One region of the Pseudomonas sp. SDO55104_S430 genome, then DNA from elsewhere that is predicted to be linked to it. Evidence: riboswitches for the same ligand, from Rfam matches in the RefSeq annotation. Region 1 holds a riboswitch; the other holds the start of a gene.
The links. Region 1 has a riboswitch for cobalamin ahead of cobW (cobalamin biosynthesis protein CobW). Riboswitches for the same ligand answer to the same signal wherever they lie in the genome.
Positions count from the first base shown of each region.

Region 1 (6,660 bases):
CCCGGGTCTGGCCAGCCACGGCGGTCAGGTCAGCCTGATCGATGTGGTCGAGGACGGCATCGCCGTTCTGCAGTTCGGCGGCGGCTGCCAGGGCTGCGGCCAGGCCGACGTGACCTTGAAGGAAGGCATCGAGCGCACCCTGCTCGAGCGCATTCCGGAGCTCAAGGGCGTTCGTGACGTGACCGACCACACGCAGAAAGAAAACGCCTACTACTAAGGTGTTCGCTGCGAAAAGAAAAAACGGCGCCCCGTGAGCGCCGTTTTTTTATGGGCTGAGTTCAAGGGCCCCTTCGCGAGCAAGCCCGCTCCCACATTGGGCCTGTGTTCACAAATCAACTGTGGGAGCGGGCTTGCTCGCGAAGACGGACTTATGGGCGATACAGGTGCGAATGCCCGGCACGGTACAGCGACGACTCACTGAACTGATCACTACCCAACACCCGTCCCACCAGTATCAACGCCGTACGCCGAAACCCCTTCTCGGCAACCTTCCCGGCAATATCACCAATCGTCCCCACCACCCAATCCTGATCCGGCCAGGTCGCGCGGTGAATCACGGCGATCGGACAATCCGCGCCGTAATGCGGCAACAGCTCGGCGAGAATTTTCTCCAGATGATTGACCCCAAGGTGAATCGCCATGGTCGCCCCATGCTGGGCCAAACTCCCCAATTCTTCACCCGCAGGCATCGCGGTCCTATCGGCATAACGGGTCAGGATCACGCTCTGGGAGATGTCCGGTAACGTCAGTTCCGCGCCCAACAATGCTGCGCAGGCGGCAGTCGCCGTCACTCCGGGAATGATTTCGAACGGGATGCCAAGCTCACGCAAATGGCGAATCTGCTCGCCGATGGCGCCATACAGGCTCGGATCGCCGGAATGCACGCGGGCCACGTCCTGGCCGTTGGCGTGGGCGGTCTTGATCAGTTCGATGATCTGTTCCAGGTGCAATTCAGCGCTGTTGACCACCTGTTCGGCACTGTGTCCTTCCAGCACGGCGGTGGGCACCAGGGACCCTGCGTAGATGATGACCGGGCAGCTGCGGATCAGGCGCTGGCCCTTGACGGTGATCAGTTCCGGGTCGCCGGGGCCGGCGCCGATGAAGTAGACGGTCATCGTCGGTTCCTATTGAAAGAGAGCCTGTAAAAAGAGGCGCGCAACGCTTCAGATGAAGATTGCTCATGATCGAAGGCGGGGATTATCGGGGATTTCAGGCCGCGCCGGCCAATGCCAGAGTTGCCTGGGCATATTTTTGTCGGCGGATCAGCAGTTTCACCGGCGCATTCGCCAATTGCTCGGCCAGGGCCAGGGCCGCGCTTTCCGCCACGCCGTAACAGCCGGTGCGTTCGAAGGCGATCTGCGAATGGTGGCTGAGCAGCGGTTCATAGGGCGTCAATTGCTCGCTGCTGAAGAACGCCATTGGCAGGCCCAGCTGCGCGGCCAGTTCGATCAGTGCCGGTTCTTCGCGCTTGAGGTCGATGCTGGCCAGGCCTTTGACCTGTTGCAACGGGATCTGGTGAGCCTGTAGCGCCTGATCGAGCAAGGCCCGCAGCGTGCTGACGGGGCAGCCGCGCTGGCAACCCAGGCCGACCACCAGGGTCGGCGCTGCGTTGGTATCGGTCATGCGTGGTATTGACCGTCGCTTTTGCGGCGGAACAGCCAGGCGCTGATCAGGCCCAGGGCCAGCCAGAACGCGACGTTGGTCAGCTGCGAAGCGATTTTGAACTGGGCTTCCAGCGCTTCCGGCGCGAGCATCGAATGCACTTCCGGTTGCGGAGCGCCGATCACGTGGGGAACGGCAATGATCGCCGCGCCCAGTACTTTCAGCAGCCAGTGGCGACCGAAAGCGATCAGGGCGATGCCCGCGGCGGTAGAGGCGGCGGTGCCGATCCACCACAGTTGGCGCTGCGCCAGATCCGCGGCAGCGGTACCCGGCAATTCAGGCGGCAGGCCGAGGGTCGGCGCCAGCACGAAGGTGGCGTAACCGGCCAGACCCCAGAGCAGGCCCTGGGAGGTTTTGGTCGGTGCGCGCAGGGTGTATAGACCGGCCAGCATCAGGGCGAAGCCGACGGCCACCACCAGATTGCCGCCGGTGGTCGACAGCACGCGCTGCCAGCCGTCTTCCGGCTCCCAGGCTTCGGCATCGTGGGTGTGCGCAGCAACGGCGCCTTCGTGGGTGTGTTCGTGGACTTCAACCGCGGCAGGTTCGGATTTTTCGTAGGTCTCGGCCTGCAGAATCAGCGGCGAGACCCAGAAGCTTTGCAAGAGGGTCAGCAGCAGGGCGGCCAGCAGGCCGGTGAAACCTGCGGTCTGGGCAATACGCTTGATCATGTCGGCAGGTCTCAATGGCACGGGAACGCGGCGCTGTGGCGGGTGTCGTGGGCAGCGTTGTGCACCGCTTCGATGTGCGAGAAGCCGGCGAAGTAGACCAGGCAGGCACCCAGGATCGACGCGCAGAAGGCGGCGGTCAGGCGTTGGGTCAGGGTCGTGGTGCTGCTGGCGGATTGGCTGTGGCCGGTGCTGCTGATGATCGACATGGCGTTTCCCTCTGGTCTGTCAGCGGGCAATCAAAAGCGCATGCAGAGGCCCCGCACGACCGAGCGCGCAGGGATTCGAACAGCGCCCGCCCACCGCGGGTTTGTCATTCAGTTGAAGTCTGATTACTTCGTGTTGCGGGCCGGTCTCCGGGCTCGCGAGGGGTAGAAGCCTGTGGCTGATACCGAAAAGCATCACCTTCCCATGCCATATCGGCACAGTGGATCTGACGCTTCGCTCGCTTACCGTTGCGGGGGCAGCACCGGACTGACGTGGCTTTGAGTAAAGCACACGATTCACCGGTTTCCCGTTTCACCCTGTGAAGGGCACCCGTAACAAGTTGTGTAGGAGAGCATGGGCGGGGGTGGGGCGTCAATTGGCAAGCGTTCTCACCTGTGGATCGGGATGCATCTGTTCGCGGGCAAGCCCCGCTCCTACGGGGTGGCGGTGTTCTTTGTAGGAGCGAGGCTTGCCCGCGAAGGCGTCGTAGCGGTCACCACAAGACATTGACCGTCCCCAATACGATGCGTAGCCTTGCGCTTTCGAGGTTCTTCGGCATGTTTGCCGAAGCTAAGAAGGGAACGCGGTCGATGCCGCGGCTGCCCCCGCAACTGTGAACGGTGATGTTCGCTGCCACGCCACTGCACGCTCAGTTCCTGAGCCCGCGGGAAGGCGCAGCCAACGCCAGTCGACCGACCGGCACACCGTCAGCCAGGAGACCTGCCTCGATACAGATTCTCACTACAACCGGGCGGGGTGATCCGGTGGCGAACGCTTGCGGCGCGCGTGCGCGTGGCCGCTCCTCGTCCCGTATGCCCGCCACCTTGCCAAAGGGCATCCGATGAAAACACTGGCCAAACTCCCCGTCACCATCGTTACCGGCTTTTTGGGCTCGGGCAAAACCACCTTGCTGCGCCACATGCTGGACAACGCCCAGGGTCGCCGTATCGCGGTGATCGTCAACGAGTTCGGCGAGTTGGGCATCGACGGCGAAATCCTCAAGCAGTGCTCCATCGGCTGCACCGAAGAAGAGGCCAGCGGCCGCGTCTATGAGCTGGCCAACGGCTGCCTGTGCTGCACCGTCCAGGAAGAGTTCTTCCCGGTGATGCGCGAATTGGTGGCCCGTCGCGGCGATCTTGATCACATCCTCATCGAAACCTCGGGCCTGGCGCTGCCAAAACCCCTCGTCCAGGCCTTCCAGTGGCCGGAAATCCGCAGCGCCTGCACCGTCGACGCGGTGATCACCGTGGTCGACAGCCCGGCCGTCGCCGCCGGCACCTTTGCCGCGTTCCCCGATCAGGTCGATGCCCAGCGCAAACTCGATCCGAACCTGGACCACGAGTCGCCGCTGCACGAACTGTTCGCCGACCAGCTGTCGAGCGCTGATCTGGTGATCCTCAACAAGGCCGACCTGATTAACCCTGAAGACCTGGCCCGCGTGCGCCTGGAGGTGGCCGAAGAACTGCCGCCGGCGGTGAAAGTCATCGAAGCCAGCAACGGTCGTCTGCCGCTGGACGTGCTGATCGGCCTGGGTGCCGGCTCCGAAGAGCACATCGACGGCCGTCACAGTCATCACGACCATCACCACGAAGGCGAGGTCGATCACGACCACGATGCCTTCGATTCGATTTCCATCGAGCTGCCGCAAGCCGACGAAAGCCTGCTGCTGGACGCCCTGACTCAACTGGTGGTCAAGCACGGCATCCTGCGGGTCAAGGGCTTCGCGGCGATTCCGAACAAGCCTATGCGCCTGCTGATCCAGGGCGTGGGCACCCGCTTCGACAAACACTTCGACCGCAAGTGGAATGCCGAAGAAGCGCGCATCACCCGTCTGGTGCTGATCGGCCAGGAGCTGGACGCCGCCGCCCTCGAAGCGCAATTGCGCGCCGCGCTCAGCGTGTAAGCCATGCACCTGCTCAGGACCCAGCCCGGCGGTTTCGTGTCGGATGACAACATCGCCGACCTTGGACAAACCCCCGCCGAGCTGGTGATCCTGTGCAGCGGCGACTCCAGCCTTGCGCTGCTCGCCGAAGCCGCGCAGCAGCTGCCCGAGGATTACCCCAGCGTGCGCCTGGCCAACCCGATGCAGGTGCAGAACCACGCCTCGGTCGACCTGTATGTCGATGAAGTGCTGCGTCACGCCAAGGTGATTCTGATTTCGCTGCACGGCGGCATCGCCTATTGGCGCTACGGTGTCGAGCGGCTGGTGGAGCTGTCGCAACGGGGCGTGCAATTGATTCTGGTGCCGGGTGATGATCGCCCGGACCCGGAACTCAGCGACCTGAGCACAGTAGTAGCCGAAGATCGCGACCGGCTCTGGCATTTTCTCCGTCAGGGCGGCATGGCCAATGCGCTGAACCTGTTTCGTTGTCTGGCCAATCGCTGGCTGGGCCGCGATTATCCTTGGGTCGAGCCACAAACCCTGCCGCGCACGGCGATCTACCACCCATCAAAAAGCACCGCGACATTAAAGGATTGGCAGGCCGACTGGCAGGCCGACCGGCCTGTGGCGGCGGTGCTGTTCTACCGCTCGCATTTGCAGGCGGCGAACACCGCTTTCATTGATGTTTTCTGCCAGCGCTTGCAGGCGGCGGGGCTTAACCCGTTGCCGATTGCGCTGGCCAGTTTGAAAGAGCCCGGCTGCCTGTCGGCGGTCGAGGACTGGCTGGATGAAGTCGAGGCGGGGGTGATCCTGAACACCACCGGCTTCGCCCAATCCAGCCCCGAAGCGCCGCACTTGCGCCCGTTTCGCCGCAATATTCCGGTGATCCAGGCGATCTGCGCCCAGGACAACGAACCGGGCTGGCGCGCCAGTGAGCAGGGCCTCGGCCCGCGGGATCTGGCGATGCACATCGCGCTGCCGGAACTGGACGGGCGGATCATCAGCCGGCCGATCAGCTTCAAGGATCTGGCCTGGCGCAGCGAGCGCAGTCAGTCCGACGTGGTCTGCTACCAGCCCGCAGCCGAACGCATGGACTTCGTCGCCGAACTGGCGCGGCGTTGGATTGATCTGGCGCGCCTGCCCAATGCCGAGAAACGCGTGGCGCTGATCCTCGCCAACTACCCGACCCGCGATGGCCGTATCGGTAATGGCGTGGGGCTCGACACCCCGGCGGCGGCGCTGAATATCCTGCGGGCGCTGCAGCGGGAAGGTTATCCGCTGCCGGCCGAATTGCCCGACAGCGGCACCGCGCTGATCCAGCAGTTGCTCGGGGGCGTGAGCAACGACCTCGACAGCCTCGATCAGCGTCCGTGCCAGCAAAGCCTAGCCATGGACGATTACCTGCGGATGTTCAACGCATTGCCCGAAACCAATCGCGCCGCCGTGCTGGAGCGTTGGGGCGCACCGGACAGCGATCCGATGTGCCGGGGCGGACGGATGATGATCGCCGGCCTGTGTTTCGGCCTGACCTTCGTCGGTATCCAGCCGGCCCGGGGTTATCAGGTTGACCCGAGTGCGGTGTATCACGACCCGGACCTGGTGCCGCCCCACGGCTACCTGGCGTTTTACTTCTGGCTGCGCAACACCTATGGCGCCCACGGCGTGATCCACGTCGGCAAGCACGGCAACCTGGAGTGGCTGCCGGGCAAGGGTGTCGGGCTGTCCGAAAGCTGCTGGCCGGACGCGCTGCTCGGGCCGCTGCCGAACATCTATCCGTTCATCGTCAACGATCCGGGGGAGGGCGCCCAGGCCAAGAGGCGCACCCAGGCGGTGATCATCGACCACCTGATGCCGCCGCTGACCCGCGCCGAAACCTACGGCCCGCTGCGTAACCTGGAGTTGCTGGCCGACGAATACTACGAAGCACAACTGCTCGACCCACGCCGCGCCCGGGAATTGCAGCGCGACATTCTGCAACTGGTGCGCGACACCCACATCGACCGCGAACTGCAACTGGACGAGCAGCTGGACAGTGATGCCGATGCGGCGATCTGGCTGCCACGGCTCGACACCTATCTGTGCGATTTGAAAGAGTCGCAGATCCGCGATGGGTTGCATGTGTTTGGCGAGTCGCCGGTGGGGCGGTTGCGTATCGATACGTTGCTGGCGTTGTTGCGCATTCCGCGAGGGGATGGGCGCGGGGCGCAGTCGAGTCTGTTGCGGGCGTTGGCCAGGGCGTTCGAG
Region 1 covers NZ_JBSVXG010000258.1:520-7,179, forward strand. The annotation lists gene nfuA (Fe-S biogenesis protein NfuA) at 1-217, shown strand, start outside; gene cobM (precorrin-4 C(11)-methyltransferase) at 369-1,115, opposite strand; gene ACW9JE_RS26775 (cobalamin biosynthesis protein) at 1,210-1,623, opposite strand; gene ACW9JE_RS26780 (CbtA family protein) at 1,620-2,330, opposite strand; gene ACW9JE_RS26785 (CbtB domain-containing protein) at 2,342-2,536, opposite strand; cobalamin riboswitch at 2,658-2,883, opposite strand; cobalamin riboswitch at 3,063-3,276, shown strand; gene cobW (cobalamin biosynthesis protein CobW) at 3,376-4,437, shown strand; partial or broken gene cobN (cobaltochelatase subunit CobN) at 4,441-6,660, shown strand, end outside.

Region 2 (7,520 bases), on a different contig from region 1:
CCATTGCCTCCTCCTTGTCATTGAGGAAGCCCGTCAACACATCAACCGGTTGCCCCACCGGTTTACCGGCACTGAACGGCACGAAGATCACTTTGTAGCCACTGTGCGGCTTGCGGTTCCAGGAGCCGTGCTGGCCGATGAACGCGCCTTCCTTGAATTGCGCCGGCAGGCGATTGTTCTCGGCAAAGGTCAGGCCCAGTGATGCGGTATGTGGGCCGACCGCGTAGTCCGGTGCGATGGCTTTGGCCACCAGTTGCGGATTCTGTGGTTCGACGCGCACGTCGACATGCTGGCCGTAATAGCTGAACGGCCAGCCATAAAACCCGCCGTCCTTCACCGAAGTGATGTAGTCGGGCACCAGGTCGCTGCCGATTTCGTCCCGCTCATTGACCGCGGTCCACAGCGCGCCGGTCGACGGTTCCCAGGCCAGGCCGTTGGGGTTGCGAATCCCCGAGGCGAAGATGCGGTGGTTGCCGGTGGCGCGATCCACTTCCCAGATCGCCGCGCGGCCTTCTTCCTTGTCCAGGCCGTTCTCGCCCACGTTGCTGTTGGAGCCCACCGTCACGTAAAGCTTGCTGCCGTCCTTGCTGGCGATGACGTTTTTCGTCCAGTGGTGATTCAGCGTACCACCCGGCAGATCCACCACCTTGATGGGCGGTGACTTGATCTCGGTGGCGCCGTTTTCATAGTGAAAGCGCAGCAGGCGATCGGTGTCGGCGACGTAGAGGTCGTTGCCCACCAGGGTCATGCCGAAAGGTGAATTGAGATTTTCCAGGAACACGGTGCGAGTTTCGGCGATGCCGTCGTGGTCGCTGTCGCGCAGCAGGGTGATGCGGTTCGGGCTTGGCGTGCCAGCGCCGGCGCGGCCCATGACTTTCTTGGTGATCCAGCCTTTGATGCCCTTGTTGTCATCGGGCTTGGGCGGAGCGTTGGTTTCGGCCACCAGTATGTCGCCGTTGGGGAGTACATAAAGCCAGCGCGGATGATCGAGGCCGTCGGCGAAGGCGGCGACCTGAGTGCCGCTGGCAGCCACCGGTTTTGAGCCGTCCGGCCAACCGATGGCCGGGGCGATGTTCATGGTCGGAAACAGGGTCTTGTTCGGCTCCGGCAGCTTCGGCGCGGGGCCGGTGCCATCCGAGACTTGCAGGCTGGAGGTTTCACCGCAGGCGACGAGCCCGCAGGCGAAACCGAGGACGAGAACGAGCTGGGGCTTGCGCATGCTGACCTTCCCTATGAATGCAGTGACTTGTTCAGTAGAGAAGCTTCGTTGCGCGATGGTTCAACCGGTCAGCCGTGCGCTTCCTTGAGCAGCATGGCGATGCCGGGGTGATAGTGGCCCGCTTCGTTGTGCAACTTGCGATAGGCGTAGGGGAAATACCAGGCCACGGCGCAGGTGTGTTCCTTTTGCAGGTCGTCGACCATGTCCTGCAATTCTTCGGGGCTGGCGCTGTGCTGGGTTTTCTGTGGCGCGACGAAGAGGCAGCCGAGTTTCAAGTCGCTGGCGTAGCTGATCCGTTTGGCACTGGTGGTGATGTCGTGCAGCGGTTGGCTCAGGTTCAGGTTGTTGACCCGCGGCCAGCGTTGCGTGGCCTGCAGCCAGGCGCGGGCTTCGGGCGTGGCGATGAACAGGTCCGCGCGGCCGTTGCGCTCGCCGTCTTCAATCTGCTTGCGGGTGGGCGATTGTTCCAGGGTGATGATCTCGGCCATCCACGCAGCCGCGCTGAGCAAACCGAGATTGGCTTTTTCATCGAGCCAGTAGGGCGTTTCACTGTCGCCACGGATGGCGTTGTAGCGATCGATACAGTCAAACCAGCGTTCCAGTACCGGGCGCAGGAATTCCAGCTTCGGATTGCTGATGATCATGCCTTGCATGGGGCTCACCTTTTTATTTTGGTGTGAATTGCCGTGAGTTATGGCTCTTTGATATCACTGCTGACAGTGTGGCACAAGATTGGCGTCAGAATATTGAGCAGCAGTCGATATTCCGGAATCAGGCCCCCGGCTTTAATTGACGCTCCACCCCCAACCCTCTAACCTTCGCCGCTTGTTTCAGGTGCTCTGTGGTCATGGCCGACAGAGTGAAACAGGGAAGCCGGTGAGCGGGCGATGCTATGCATCCAGGCTTGCGATCCCGGCGCTGCCCCCGCAACGGTAAATGAGTGAAGGCTGCGTCTTGAGCCACTGTGTCGACGACATGGGAAGGCGCGCAGCCCAGGCCCCGAGCCGCTCATGAGCCCGGAGACCGGCCTGATCCATCCAGATGGCATCACGGTGGGCGATGCCAGGCTTCCCGCTATCTATTCTTTTGCCTGCCCGCCGTTATTCCTGCCTCAACGGAGAGCTCCCCCATGACCGAATCTTCTGATCGTGACGAACGTCATCTGGCGCGCATGCTGCGCAAAAAAGCCGTGATCGACGAGCGTATCGCCAACTCCCCCAACGAATGCGGCCTGCTGCTGGTGCTGACCGGCAACGGCAAAGGCAAGAGCAGTTCGGCGTTCGGCATGCTCGCGCGGTCCATGGGCCATGGCATGCAGTGCGGCGTGGTGCAGTTCATCAAGGGCCGTAACAGCACCGGCGAAGAATTGTTCTTCCGCCGCTTCCCCGAGCAAGTGCGCTTTCACGTGATGGGCGAGGGCTTCACCTGGGAAACCCAGGACCGCCAGCGTGACATCGCCGCCGCCGAAGCGGCCTGGGCGGTGTCCCAGGAACTGCTGCGCGATCCGTCCATCGGCCTGGTGGTGCTGGACGAACTGAACATCGCCCTCAAGCACGGCTATCTGGATCTTGATCAAGTCCTCAGCGATTTGCAGGCCCGCCCGCCGATGCAGCATGTGGTAGTGACCGGTCGCGGCGCCAAGCCGGAAATGATCGAACTGGCCGACACCGTCACCGAGATGGGCATGATCAAGCACGCCTTCCAGGCCGGGATCAAAGCGCAGAAAGGCGTCGAACTGTGAATGCACCTCGTCATTGCCCGGCGGTGCTCATCGCCGCGCCGGCCTCCGGTCAGGGCAAGACCACCGTCACCGCCGCGCTGGCCCGTTTGCACCGCAACCAGGGGCGCAAGGTTCGTGTATTCAAATGCGGCCCGGACTTTCTCGACCCGATGATTCTCGAGCGCGCCAGCGGTGCGCCGGTGTATCAACTGGACATGTGGATGGTCGGCGAGCAGGAAAGCCGGCGCCTGTTGTGGGAAGCCGCCGGGGAAGCCGATTTAATTTTGATCGAAGGGGTGATGGGTCTGTTCGATGGCACGCCATCCAGCGCTGATCTGGCGCGGCATTTTGGCGTGCCGGTGCTGGGCGTGATCGACGGCACCGCCATGGCCCAGACCTTTGGCGCGCTGGCCCTGGGCCTGGCGCGTTATCAGCCGGACCTGCCGTTTGCCGGCGTGCTGGCCAACCGCGTCGGCACCTTGCGTCACGCGCAGTTGCTGGAAGGCAGCCTGACCGAGGGTCTGCGTTGGTACGGCGCCTTGTCCCGGGAAACCGGTATCGAATTACCGAGTCGGCATCTGGGGCTGGTGCAGGCCAGCGAGTTGAACGATCTCGATGTTCGCCTGGATGCCGCCGCCGATGCTTTGGCCAGCAGTTGCGAAGTCGCGCTACCGCCGGCGGTGGAGTTTGCCGCGCCGGATGTGATCGCTGCCGAGTCGTTGCTGGCCGGCGTGCGCGTTGCCGTGGCCCGCGACGAAGCCTTCGCCTTTACCTATGGCGCCAGTCTCGATTTGCTGCGGGCGATGGGTGCCGAACTGCGGTTTTTCTCGCCGATCCGCGACGCGCAATTACCCGAGGCCGATAGCCTGTATCTGCCGGGTGGTTATCCGGAGCTGCACCACGTGGCGCTGTCGCAAAACACCTCGATGCTCAACGCCATCCGCGCGCATCATGCAGCAGGCAAACCGTTGCTGGCCGAGTGTGGCGGCATGCTTTATCTGCTCGATTCGCTGACCGATGTCGAAGGCACTCGCGCTGAACTGGTGGGCTTGCTCGCAGGCGATGCAGTGATGCAGAAGCGTCTTGCCGCGCTGGCCTTGCAGGCGGTTGAACTGCCGGAAGGATCGCTGCGCGGGCATACCTATCACCACTCGCTGACCACCACCGACCTGACCCCGATTGCCCGGGGCCTGAGCCCTAATGGCGGGCGCGGGGCGGAGGCGGTTTATCGTGAGGGGCGGATGACGGCCTCGTATGTGCATTTTTATTTTCCGTCCAATCCGTCGGCGATTGCCGCGTTGTTGGCGCCGTCCTGTGAGGACGCCATCGCGGGCAAGCCCGCTCCCACAGTAGATAGTGTTCTGCCTGAAGAAATACGAACAAATGTGGGAGCGGGCTTGCTCGCGAAGAGGCCATGAGCGACACCACCTTCTCTGAAGCCGAACGCGCAGCCGTCTACCGAGCCATCGCCGAACGCCGCGACATGCGCCACTTCAGCGGCGGCACGGTCGAGCCCGAACTGCTGCGGCGTCTGCTGGAAGCCGCGCATCAGGCGCCGAGCGTCGGCCTGATGCAGCCTTGGCGTTTTATCCGCATCAGCGACCGCGACCTGCGGGGCAGGATCCGCGATCTGGTGGAAGAGGAACGCATTCGCACCGCCGAAGCCCTCGGCGAGCGCAGTGACCAATTCATGCAACTGAAAGTCGAAGGCATCAACGATTGCGCCGAACTGCTGGTGGCCGCACTGATGGATGATCGCGAGCGGCACATCTTCGGTCGGCGCACCTTGCCGGAAATGGACATGGCTTCCTTGTCCTGCGCGATCCAGAACCTGTGGCTGGCGTCCCGTGCCGAAGGGCTGGGGATGGGCTGGGTGTCGTTGTTCGAACCGCAGGCCCTGGCCGATTTGCTCGGATTGCCCACCGGTGCCAAGCCACTGGCGATTTTGTGCCTGGGACCGGTCGAGGAATTCTATCCGGCGCCGATGCTGGTGCTCGAAGGCTGGGCGCAAGAGCGTCCGCTGACTGAAATGCTGTATGAGAATTTTTGGGGAGTGCGTACATGAGTGTGGCGTTGTTGAGTGCCGCCGCGGTTGCGCTGGATGCGCTGCTGGGCGAGCCCAAACGCTGGCATCCGCTGGTGGTGTTCGGCCGTTTTGCCGAGCGCATCGAGCAACGTTTCAACGCGGGCGGTCGCGGCTGGCGCAGCCACGGCGTTACGGCGTGGGTAATCGCGGTATTGCCACTGACCTTGCTGGCCACCGCGTTTTCGTGGGCGCCCTACGTCGGCTGGCTCGTCGAGATTCTCGCGCTGTATTGCGCCTTGGGCATGCGCAGCCTCGGCGAGCATGTCGAGCCGGTGGCCAAGGCCTTGCGCGGTGGTGATCTGGAAGAGGCCCGCAAGCGCGTCAGTTATCTGGTCAGCCGCAAGACCAGCGAGCTGGATGAAACCGCCGTCGCCCGTGCCGCCACCGAGTCGGTGCTGGAGAACGGCAGTGACGCGGTGTTCGCCGCCCTGTTCTGGTTTGCCGTGGCCGGCGCGCCGGGTGTGGTGCTCTATCGTTTGAGCAATACGCTGGACGCGATGTGGGGTTATCGCAACGAGCGCTTCGAGCGTTTCGGCTGGGCGGCGGCGAAGATCGACGACGTCCTCAATTACATTCCCGCGCGTCTGGTGGCGCTGACCTACGCGTTGCTGGGCAAGCCCCGTCTGGCGCTGAAATGCTGGCGTACCCAGGGCCCGACCTGGGACAGCCCCAATGCCGGGCCGGTAATGGCCGCTGGCGCCGGTGCGCTGGGTGTGGAGCTGGGCGGGCCGGCGATTTATCACGGCGAGCTGCACGAGCGTCCGCAACTGGGTGAAGGCGCGCCGGCGGACGCGGACTCCATCGACCGCGGCTGGCAATTGGTCCAGCGCGGGGTATGGTTATGGTTGCTGATTCTCTGCGTGGGAGCTGAGTTCTATGCTTGAACACGGTGGACGATTGCGCAAGGCGGCGCTCGAATACGGCATCGAGGAAGCCGATTGGCTTGATCTGTCCAGCGGTCTGGCGCCCTGGCCGTTTCCGGTTCCCGAGATCCCGCTGCGAGCCTGGGCGCGCCTGCCGGAAAACGACGATGGTTTGGAGCAGGCGGCCTGCGATTACTACGGCACCCTGCAAGCCTTGCCGGTGGCCGGCTCGCAAATGGCCATCCAGTTGTTGCCGCGCTTGCGCCGGGCCGGCAAGGTTGGCGTGCTCTCGCCGTGTTACGCCGAACATGCCGAAGCCTGGCGTCGCAACGGCTACATCGTGCGCGAAGTGGTCGAGCAGGAAGTCGACTTCTTCGTCGACAGCCTCGATGTGTTGGTGGTGGTCAATCCGAACAATCCCACGGGCCTGAGCCTGAGCCTGAGCCCCAGCCGCTTGCTCGACTGGCATTCGCGGCTGGCCCAGCGCGGTGGCTGGCTGGTGGTGGACGAGGCGTTCATGGACAACACACCGCAACTGAGCGTGGCGCCATATGCCCATCAGGTCGGGTTGATCGTGCTGCGCTCGTTCGGCAAGTTTTTCGGCCTGGCCGGCGTGCGCCTGGGCTTCGTGCTGGCCGAGCGCAAGTTGCTCAGGCTGCTCGCCGAACAGGTCGGGCCATGGGCGGTGAGCGGTCCGACCCGGGTACTGGGCCAGGCTTGCCTGCGCGATACCGAAGGCCATGCGCGGCAACGCCTGCGCGCCGAGCAGGCCAGTGAACGGCTGGCGACGTTGCTCGATCTGCACGGCTTTAAGCCCCAGGGCGGTTGCGCCTTGTTCCAGTGGGTGGTGACCGATCGCGCCGGTGAACTGTACGAGTTCATGGCCCGGCGCGGCATTCTCCTGCGCCTGTTCTCGCAAACCGGCAGCCTGCGTTTCGGCCTGCCGGGCGACGACGCCGATTGGGCGCGCCTGAGCGCTGCCTTCGAGGCCTTTGCCAAGGACGCTTCATGACGACGTTGATGGTGCAGGGCACCACCTCCGATGCCGGTAAGAGCACGCTGGTGACGGCGCTGTGCCGTTGGGCCACGCGTCAGGGCGTGCGCGTGGTGCCGTTCAAGCCGCAGAACATGGCGCTCAACAGCGCGGTGACCGCGGACGGCGGCGAGATCGGGCGCGCCCAGGCGGTGCAGGCCCAGGCCGCGTTTCTGGAGCCGCACACCGACATGAACCCGGTGCTGCTCAAACCCAACAGCGACACCGGCGCGCAGGTGATCATCCATGGTCGCGCGGTCACCTCCATGAACGCTGTTGCCTATCACGACTACAAGGCCATCGCCATGCAGGCGGTGCTGGCTTCCCATGCGCGGTTGAGCGCGGTCTATCCGCTGGTGATGGTCGAAGGCGCGGGCTCGCCGGCCGAGATCAATCTGCGCGCCGGCGACATCGCCAACATGGGTTTCGCCGAAGCGGTGGACTGCCCGGTGGTGCTGATCGCCGACATCAACCGGGGTGGTGTGTTCGCGCATCTGGTGGGCACGCTGGAACTGCTTTCACCAAGCGAACAGGCACGGGTCAAGGGCTTCATCATCAACCGTTTTCGTGGCGACATCGCCCTGTTGCAGCCGGGCCTG
Region 2 covers NZ_JBSVXG010000235.1:171-7,690, forward strand. The annotation lists gene ACW9JE_RS25985 (PQQ-dependent sugar dehydrogenase) at 1-1,219, opposite strand, end outside; gene ACW9JE_RS25990 (hypothetical protein) at 1,288-1,872, opposite strand; cobalamin riboswitch at 2,035-2,265, shown strand; gene cobO (cob(I)yrinic acid a,c-diamide adenosyltransferase) at 2,349-2,960, shown strand; gene ACW9JE_RS26000 (cobyrinate a,c-diamide synthase) at 2,957-4,357, shown strand; gene bluB (5,6-dimethylbenzimidazole synthase) at 4,354-5,004, shown strand; gene cbiB (adenosylcobinamide-phosphate synthase CbiB) at 5,001-5,909, shown strand; gene cobD (threonine-phosphate decarboxylase CobD) at 5,902-6,900, shown strand; gene ACW9JE_RS26020 (cobyric acid synthase) at 6,897-7,520, shown strand, end outside.
Region 2: linked by a shared signal. The riboswitch ahead of cobO (cob(I)yrinic acid a,c-diamide adenosyltransferase) and the one ahead of cobW (cobalamin biosynthesis protein CobW) in region 1 are both predicted to bind cobalamin.